Regions from separate parts of the Rhodococcus sp. NPDC003322 genome, predicted to be linked through region 1. Evidence: riboswitches for the same ligand, from Rfam matches in the RefSeq annotation. Region 1 holds a riboswitch; the other holds the start of a gene.
The links. Region 1 has a riboswitch for S-adenosylmethionine ahead of ACWDUM_RS26790 (amino acid ABC transporter permease). Riboswitches for the same ligand answer to the same signal wherever they lie in the genome.
Positions count from the first base shown of each region.

Region 1 (4,812 bases):
GATCCGGGACCGCTGTCGCAGCACCTCTCGGTCGGACAGTTCGTGCAGGGTGTTGCCGCGGCGGCGGTAGCCGATCAGTTCTCCGTCGATCCGGATCGTGCCGCGGTCGACCTTCTCGAGGTGGTTCAGGGTGCGCAGGAGGGTCGACTTCCCGGAGCCCGACGGCCCGAGGATCACCGTCACCTCCCCCGTGCGAACCGACAGATCCACGCCTCTGAGCACTTCGAGCGCGCCGAAGGCCTTGTGCACGCCCCGCACGTCGACGGCGTATGGGTCACCGATGGCGGTCATCGGGTGGCCCCTCTCGGCGCGCCGGTACTGCCGTCACGGATCTCCCGGTACTTGGCGACGACCTTCTGCCACGGCGTGAGTGGCAGCGCGCGGGCGGATCCGCGGGCGTAGTGCCGTTCGATGTAGTACTGGCCGACGGACAGCACGGTGGTCAGGACGATGTACCAGACGGTCGCGACCATCAGCAGCGGCACCACCCGGCCGTTGCGACCGAAGATCACCTGGACCTGGTAGAACAGCTCGGCGATCGCCATCGTCGACACGATCGAGGTGCCCTTGAAGAGGCTGATGACCTCGTTCGCCGCGTTCGGAAGAATCGACCGCATCGCCTGCGGCAGAACGATCTTGAACAGCTGACGGGTCCGCGGGATACCGAGTGCGTTGGCGGCCTCGATCTGGCCGTGGTCCACGGAGATGATGCCCGCGCGGATGATCTCGGCGGAGTAGGCCGCCTGGTGCAGCGCGAGCCCGATGACCGCGGCGGTGAACCCGGAGATCACGCCGGTGACGTTGAACTCGAGGAATCCCGGGCCGAACGGAATGCCGAGGGACATCGTCTGGTAGAGGTAGGCGATGTTGAACCAGAACAGCAGCTGCACGATCAGTGGAATCGAGCGGAACGCCCAGACGTAGATCCACGAGATCACCTGCAGCACCGGATTGTTCGACAGCCTCGCCACGGCGAGCAGCACGCCGATCCCGAACCCGAGGACGGTGCCCCAGATGGTGAGTTCGATCGTCGTCCACAGCGCGGACAGCACCGACGGGGCGGTGAAGTACCGCGCGAACGTCGCCCAGTCCCAGCCCGGGTTGACCACCAGTCCGTGCACGAACTGCGCGACCAGGACCAGCGCCGCCGCTGCGACGACCCAACGCCAGGGATGGCGGGTGGGAGCGACGCGCAGGTCGGCGTCGTCGGACGATTCGGCCACTGCCGCCTGCGGCGGACTGGTGGCCGGGGCGCTCACGAGCGCACTCCGAAGTCGGACATCGAGAAGCCTTTCACGGGTCGGGACCGGGCGCTCGTCGCAGCCCTGTCGCGGAGTCCATCGGTCCCGGCGGTAGCACCCGCACCCACACTCGGGGGGGTTGCTGCGACGTCGTCGATCCGGGTCTCTCGGTCGCTCTTGATGGTCAACACTCGAGCTGTACTGTCCCGCAACCAGATCCCGCGGTCACCTATTGCGTTCGGGCTGATCCGAATGGCGGGGACGAATGTGTGCCGTGCGACATCCGGCGCGTCCGAGCCGACGTGCGGGTCTCCGGGCGCGCACAATGGGGCCATGGCGAACACCGACGAGAAGACCCCCGGTTGGACGTATCTGATGGACATGGACGGGGTCCTGGTGCACGAGGAGCACCTGGTACCGGGCGCCGACGCGTTCCTCTCGGAACTGCAGGAGTCCGGAACTCCGTTCGTCGTGCTCACCAACAACTCGATTCGCACCCCGCGTGACCTGCGGGCACGACTCCTGCAGTCCGGCCTGGACATCCCGGAGAAGTCGATCTGGACGTCCGCCCTCGCGACGGCGACCTTCCTGCACAATCAGCGGCCGAACGGCACCGCCTACGTCGTGGGCGAGTCCGGGTTGACCACCGCGCTGCACGACATCGGGTACGTGCTCACCGACAACGATCCCGACTACGTGGTGCTCGGCGAGACGCGCACCTACTCGTTCGAGGCGATCACCACCGCGATCCGCCTCGTCGAGCGCGGTGCCCGGTTCATTGCGACCAACCCGGACGCCACCGGCCCTTCGCGTGACGGCTCGCTACCCGCGACCGGTTCGGTGGCCGCGCTGATCACCCGCGCGACGGGCCGCGAGCCGTACTACGTCGGCAAGCCGAACCCGCTGATGATGCGCTCGGCGCTGCGGGCGATCGGCTCCCACTCCGAGCACACCCTGATGATCGGCGACCGGATGGACACCGACATCGTCTCCGGCCTCGAGGCGGGCCTGCAGACGATCCTGGTGCTCACCGGCATCTCCAGCCGCGAGACCGTCGAGGCGTTCCCCTACCGCCCGACACTGGTGCTGAACTCGGTCGCCGAACTCGTCGGCCGCACCCAGGACCCGTTCACCGCCGCCTGACCCCCACCCCGGGGTGGGCACAATGTCACATCGTGCGCACCCAACGAGCACACTGTGACATTGCGCCCCACCGGCGGGAGGGGCGAGCGGCGCGTCAGCGGAGCGGGAGCGGGCGTCCTGCGACGACGAGGATCACCGACTCGGACTCGGCGGCGACGGCGGCGTTGAGCCGGCCGAGGGCGTCGCGGAAGCGGCGGCCGGAGGGCGTCGCCGGGACGACGCCGCTGCCGACCTCGTTGCTCACCGCGACGACGGGCACCGTCGCCGTGCGCCACGCGACGAGAAGGGCTTCGACGTCGGCCTGCACTGCCACCCAACCGGATTCGTCGTCCCACGCGCCGTGGCGGTCGATCCGGCGGGTGAGCCAGGTGCCGAGGCAGTCCACGAGGACCGGACCGGTCGCGGACCCCAGCGCCCCGCAGAGGTCGTCGGTCTCGACGGTGCGCCAGGAGGCGGGACGCGACGCCCGGTGCGCGGCGATCCGGGCCGCCCACTCCGCGTCGTCGCCGGGAGGTCCGCCGGTGGCCAGGAAGGTGACATCGTCACGGTCGGCGAGCAGACGCTCCGCGTGGGTGGACTTGCCCGCGCGGGCGCCGCCGAGCACGAGGGTCCGCCGAGGTCGGTCCGGACGCGCCGTCACCGCACCCACCGCGACGGTTGCGCCGTCGTCGAGCACCCGAACGCCCCAGGGCCGCAAACGGTCCGGTAAGTCGACCGGGTTGTGGTGACTCAGGTGGACGGCGATCACGTCGGTGCCCTCGACGACCGCCTCGGCCTCGCGCAGCGCGGCCAGCGCCCGCGGGAAGGTGTGCAGGTCGAGGTGGTCGGGTTCGTGGTCGACGAGGTCGCCGAAGGTCTCCTCGAGGAACACCACGTCGTACCGGGCGCCCCGCACCGCGTCCAGGGTCGCGGCGGGCAGCGGTCCGGTGTCCGTTGCCCACAACAGTTTCCGACGGTCCGGACCCGCGATCTCGTACAGCACCGCGTCGCCGTCGCGAAACACCCGGTGCGCGGCAGGCAGCGCCCGCACCGTGTACTCGCCGACCCGCAGCGCCTCCCCCGGCGCGATCGGAATCCACCGCACCGGGTCGTCGGGGCCGACCCAGTCCCGGCACAGGTCCAGCGCCTCCGGCGGCCCGATCACGTCGAGGGGTTCCTCGCGCACCACCCAGGACCGCATCAGCAGCGCCAGCGGTCCGGTGTGGTCGGGGTGCGAGTGGGTGAGCAGCAGATGCCGCACCCCGGACAGCGACCTCCCCGCGTGCGCGGCGGCGCGCGGTACCTCCGGCCCGCAGTCGAGCAGCAGCACGTCGTCGACGAGCGCGGCGGTCTGGGCCCGAACCTCGCCGCGCCGCAACGCGGTCAGGCAGGACGCGCAGCGGCAGAACGGGTTGGGCCACCCGTCGGCGGCACCGGTGCCGAGCAGCACGACCTCCATCAGGACGCTCCCCCGGGCGGTCCCACCGGCAGCACCACCGGGCCGCCGGGCCGGTCGAGGACCTCGACCCGCGCGTCGTACACCGCGCCGATCCGCTCCGCGGTCAGCACCTCGGCCGGGGTGCCGTCCGCGACGACGCCGCCGTCGGCGAGCATCACCACCCGCCGCCCGTACTGGCCCGCGAGGGTGAGGTCGTGCATCGCCGCGACCACCGTCAGCCCGTCCGCCAGGCGCAGCGCCTGCACGAGGTCGAGCACCTGCTGCTGGTGCCCGATGTCGAGGGCGCTGGTCGGTTCGTCGAGCAGCAGCACCCGCGGCTGCTGCGCCAGCGCCCGGGCAAGCACCACTCGCTGCAGTTCACCGCCGGAGAGCGCGGTCACGGCCCGGGAGGCCAGCGCGCGCAGTTCGAGTCGGTCCAGGAGGTCGTCGACGATCTCGCGGTCGTGGGGGGTTTCGGTGCCGAACCGGGACAGGTGAGGGGTGCGACCGAGCGTGATCAGCTCGTGCACGCTCACCCCCTCCGGGACGACGGGCCGCTGTGGCATCAGCGCCACCGTCCGCGACATCACCCGCCGCGGCGTCCGGGCCGGGTCGTGACCGTCGACCCTCGCCTCGCCGGTCGCGGGCACCAGCCCGGCCAGCGCGTGCAGCAGGGTCGTCTTGCCGGCACCGTTCGGGCCGACGATCGCGACCCATTCCCCCTGCGCCACCGTCAGATCCACGCCGTCGAGGACGGTCGTCCGGCCGAGGTCGACTCGCAGGCCGCGGCAAGTGATCACGTCGTCCGCCCCCGTCTCAGCACCAGCAGGAAGAACGGGGCGCCGATCGCGGCGGTGACCACGCCGATCGGCAGCTCCGCCGGCGCCATCACGGTCCGCGCGAGGACGTCGGCGAGCACCAGGAACGCCGCGCCCACCATCAGCGACAACGGCAACAGCAGACGGTGCCCGGGACCGACCAGCAGCCGTACGGCATGCGGGATCACGATGC
Region 1 covers NZ_JBSFSC010000009.1:21,891-26,702, forward strand. The annotation lists gene ACWDUM_RS26785 (amino acid ABC transporter ATP-binding protein) at 1-291, opposite strand, end outside; gene ACWDUM_RS26790 (amino acid ABC transporter permease) at 288-1,259, opposite strand; SAM riboswitch class I at 1,335-1,428, opposite strand; gene ACWDUM_RS26795 (HAD-IIA family hydrolase) at 1,575-2,384, shown strand; gene ACWDUM_RS26800 (bifunctional adenosylcobinamide kinase/adenosylcobinamide-phosphate guanylyltransferase) at 2,479-3,822, opposite strand; gene ACWDUM_RS26805 (ABC transporter ATP-binding protein) at 3,822-4,601, opposite strand; gene ACWDUM_RS26810 (FecCD family ABC transporter permease) at 4,598-4,812, opposite strand, start outside.

Region 2 (4,812 bases), on a different contig from region 1:
TACCCCGGTCGGTTCGCCGGGACGATCATGCACAGTCACCAGTACCGGAGCCCGTTCGACCCCGTGGACATGCGCGGCAAGAAGGTCGTCGTCGTCGGACTGGGGAATTCGGCACTGGACATCGCGTCCGAACTTTCGCATCGTTCGATCGCCGAGCACGTCTGGGTCTCGGCCCGCCGCGGGGTGTGGGTGCTGAGCAAGTACCGCGAGGGCAAGCCGGCGGACAAGATGATGATGCCGCCGTGGATGCCGCGCAAGCTCGGACTGTCCATCGCGCGCAGGAAGATCAAGAAGTCGCTCGGCCGGATGGAGGACTACGGCCTGCCCACGCCCGACCACGAGCCGCTCGGTGCGCACCCGTCGGTCAGCGTCGACTTCCTCGCCAAGGCGGGCTCAGGGGACCTGACCTGCGTCCCGGCGATCGAGGCCCTCGACGGTGACCACGTGCGCCTCGTCGACGGACGCCGGATCCCCGCCGATGTGATCATCTGCGCGACCGGGTACAAGATGAGCTTCCCGTTCTTCGACGATCCGGCGCTGCAACCCGATGCGCGGCACCGCTTCCCGCTGTTCAAGCGGATCGTGCGGCCCGGGGTGGACAACCTGTTCTTCATGGGGCTGGCGCAGGCATCGCCGACGATCGTCAACCTCGCCGAGCAGCAGAGCAAACTCGTCGCCGGAATCCTCGCCGGCACATACGCGTTGCCCTCCGTCGCCGAGATGAACCGGATCGTCGAGGCCGACGAGGGTGCCAGCCTCGCCCAGTACTACCAGGCGCCGCGGCACACCATTCAGGTCGACTTCGCTCGCTACGTTCGTGACCTGACGAAGGAGATCGACGCCGGCCGGAAGCGGGTCAGAGCTTCCGCAGTCGTAGCCGGTTGATGGAGTGGTCGGCGTCCTTGCGCAGCACCAGGGTTGCGCGGGGGCGGGTCGGCAGGATGTTCTCCACCAGGTTCGGCCGGTTGATCGAGTTCCAGATGTCCTCGGCGGCGATCGTCGCGTGTGCGTCGGACAGGTTCGAGTAGTGGTGGAAGTGGGCGTTCGGGTCCGCGAACGCCGTCTTGCGCAGCGCCAGGAACCGTTTGATGTACCAGCGCTCGATGTCCTCCACCTTCGCGTCGACGTAGATCGAGAAGTCGAACAGGTCCGAGACCATCAGCCGGGGCCCGGTCTGCAGGACGTTCAGTCCCTCCAGGATCAGGATGTCGGGCTGGCGGATCAGGTGGTACTGGCCGGGCACCACGTCGTAGGATCGGTGCGAATAGACCGGCGCGGCAACCTCTTCCGCCCCCGACTTGACCTCGGTGACGAAGCGGAGCAACTTGCGTCGGTCATAGCTCTCCGGAAAACCCTTGCGGTGCATGATGCCGCGCCGGGTCAGTTCTGCTGTCGGGTAGAGGAACCCGTCGGTGGTCACCAGGTCCACCCGAGGGTGGTGGTCCCAGCGGGCGAGCAGGGCCTGCAGGACGCGGGCGGTGGTGGACTTGCCGACCGCGACCGACCCGGCCACCCCGATCACGAACGGCACCTGACGGTCCGGGTGCTTCTCGCCGAGGAACGTCGCGGTCGCGGCGAACAGGCGCTGCCGGGCGGCGACCTGCAGGTGGATCAGCCGGGACAGCGGCAGGTACACCTCGGCGACCTCGTCGAGGTCGATCTGCTCGCCGAGGCCGCGCATGCCCTGGAGCTCTTCCTCCGTGAGCACGAGCGGTGTCGACTTGCGCAGTGTCCGCCACTGCTTTCGGTCGAATTCGACGTACGGGCTGCTTTCGCTCACCCTCGCCATGCGCGCGTCCCGGCCTCGATCTGCATAGGGGAATTGTGCGCGTCCCCACACCGGAGCGCCGCGCCGGGTCCGGACACTAGGGTTCACAGGTATGGACGCCGCCACCTTCGTACGCGAGTATCTGCTGCTCGGACTCGGTTTCGATCGCATCGAGGAGGGGTTCGTCGACGCCTTCACCGGTGACCCGGCGTTGCGGCGTCAGGTGGACAACGCGCCGCCTCCGGAGCCCCGCGAACTGGCCCGCCGCGCCGCGCACCTGCGGGGCGAACTGCCGAACGTCGACCTGCCCGCCGATCGCGCTGAGTTCCTCGGCGTCCATCTGCGCGCACTCGAATGCTCGGCCCGCACGTTCGCGGGGGAGAAGATCGGCTTCGTCGACGAGGTTCACGCCTACTTCGACGTGCGGATCGAACCGGGGTCGGTCGAGGACTACCGGGACGCGCACCGGGCGATGGACGAGGTGCTCGCCGGCGACGGGAACCAGCCGCTGGCCCAGCGACTTCAGGCGCACCGTGCGGCCGACGAGATCCCACCGGAACGGCTCGCCGACTGCGTCGAGGCGTTCTCGTCCGCACTGCGCGACCTGGTGCGGGCCCGCTACCCGCTCCCGGAGACCGAACGCGTCGAGTACGAGGTGGTCGGCGACAAGCCCTGGTCGGGCTTCAACTACTACCTCGGCAACTACCGGTCCAAGGTCGCGATCAACTCGGACCTCAAGCAGCACATGGCGAATCTGCCGCATCTGATCGCGCACGAGGCATACCCGGGACACCACACCGAGCACTGCCGCAAGGAAGCCGGCCTGGTCGACGCCGGCCAGATCGAACACACCATCTTCCTGGTCAACACCCCACAATGCCTGATGGCGGAGGGGCTCGCGGACCTCGCGCTCGGTGCGATCGTCGGTCGCGGGAGCGGAGCCGGCGGGGTGACCCAGGGGCAGGGCTGGGGGAAGTGGGCGCAGGAGATCTACGCCGACCTCGGGCTGCGGTTCGACGGCGAGCGTGCGGAGGCGCTGTCGAACGCGTCCTCGAAGCTGCTCGGGGTGCGGCAGGACGCGGCGCTGCTGCTGCACGATCGGGGTCGTTCGCACGACGACGTCGCGCAGTTCCTGCAGACGTGGAACCTCACCACCCCGGAACGGGCCCGGCAGTCCCTGCGGTTCCTGTCGTCGCCGTTGTGGCGGGCCTACACCTCCACCTATGTGGAGGGGTATCGCCTGCTCGGATCGTGGCTCGACCGCGGCGGGAACGCCGAGGACCGCTCCGAACGGTTCCGGCGGCTGCTCGACGAGCCGCTCATCCCGTCCGTTTTGCGCTGACCGGGGTCCGGTCGCATACACTGGGGCCGCTTCACGAGTGCCGTCGCCAAGCCCCGACTGGACGGCCGCCAACCCCACGCTCGCGGGTGGCTCGGGTGACGAAGTGGCTGACACCGACCGGTGCCGGCACGAGCGCCCCCGGGATTCCGGGAGGCCCGAGGAACTCGGGAGTTTCACATGCCCCATCCGTCCAACGACGTTCCGGCCGTCGACCACCGCTGCACCAGCTACGGGCCCGGTCACCAGGTGCACTTCATCCACGCCCGCAAGAGCTGGGAGGACGAGCGGTCGATCGACGTCCTCGCCGTGGTGCAGTCCGACGGTCTGATCCGACTGGAATGGCCCGACGAAGTGGTGGTTCGCTGGCACCACGACGCGCGTCGACTCGCGGCCGCGCTGCGGCGCACCGGCGGCTTCGCCCGCTGGAAGTCGGGGTGGCACGCGCTGGCTGTGCCGTCCGGCCCCGGAGGGAACCTCCTGTTCAACCTCGCCGCTCCGCAGCAGGCCGCCGTCTGTGGAGCGTCGCGGGTGGCGCCCTCAGCCGCGCGGTGACCAGCCCTCGGGGCCGGGGCCGAGGACGGCGAAGGATCCGACGTGCCCGCGGGAGAGTTTGACGCGGCGGGCCAGCAGCCACGCGTCGCCGCGCCGGACCCAGGTGTCGTGGTAGTCGCCGAGGGTCTGGAAGGTCACGCCCGCGCGCTCACCGGTTCCGAGGTGCAGATCCGAGACGTACGCGCGGCTGGTCGCGGTGTCCCCGTCGACGTCGACGACGACATTGCCGAGCAGGTGCTGCGTCGGCCCGCAGGCGTCCAGGAACGACCGGATGCTTGCGACCATCTCGACGCGTCCATCCAGCTCGCCGGTGCCCAGGTTCGCGGTCGCGTCCGGGAGGACCAGGTGGTCGAGGGCCTCCCAGGCGCGGTCGTCCATCGCACGGGCAATCAAGGTCAGGGCGCGGGTGATCGCGCGTTCGGCGAGCAGATCGTCGAGGGTCATCCGTGTGCTCCCGAGGTCGGTGGCGGGTGGGATCGCCGTGGACGTTAACCGCGGCCGTGCCGGTGCCGGCGGCCCGTCCCGGCGATCGGGACGGTGCCGCGGGTCTCGTTCCCGGGAACCCGTGGTTGGGGGTCACTGACCTGGCCCTACAATGAGACCTGCCCCTGCCCGGCCTTTCGCTTGGAGATCCCTCGATGACCGCTGTGCCCAGCACCGACGTGAACAACGCTTCGCTCGCCGAACTCGACCCCGAGGTCGCCGCGGCAATGAACGGTGAGCTGGCCCGTCAGCGCGACACCCTGGAAATGATCGCCTCGGAGAACTTCGTTCCCCGCGCGGTGCTGCAGGCCCAGGGCAGTGTGCTGACCAACAAGTACGCCGAGGGCTACCCCGGCCGTCGCTACTACGGCGGCTGCGAGCACGTCGACGTCGTCGAGAACCTCGCGCGTGAGCGCGCCAAGGCCGTCTTCGGTGCGGAGTTCGCGAACGTGCAGCCGCATGCCGGCGCGCAGGCCAACGCCGCGGTGCTGATGGCGCTGATGAACCCGGGCGAGAAGCTGCTCGGCATGGACCTCGCGCACGGCGGTCACCTCACCCACGGCATGAAGCTCAACTTCTCCGGCAAGCTGTACCAGGTCGCGTCGTACGGCGTCCGCGAGGACACCCACGTCGTCGACATGGACAAGGTCCGCGAGATCGCCCTCGC
Region 2 covers NZ_JBSFSC010000001.1:538,510-543,321, reverse strand. The annotation lists gene ACWDUM_RS02515 (flavin-containing monooxygenase) at 1-885, shown strand, start outside; gene coaA (type I pantothenate kinase) at 857-1,789, opposite strand; gene ACWDUM_RS02505 (DUF885 domain-containing protein) at 1,881-3,110, shown strand; SAM riboswitch class IV at 3,140-3,249, shown strand; gene ACWDUM_RS02500 (hypothetical protein) at 3,288-3,662, shown strand; gene ACWDUM_RS02495 (nuclear transport factor 2 family protein) at 3,648-4,106, opposite strand; gene glyA (serine hydroxymethyltransferase) at 4,301-4,812, shown strand, end outside.
Region 2: it holds a riboswitch for S-adenosylmethionine, as region 1 does, so the genes downstream of both, ACWDUM_RS02500 (hypothetical protein) here and ACWDUM_RS26790 (amino acid ABC transporter permease) in region 1, are expected to answer to the same signal.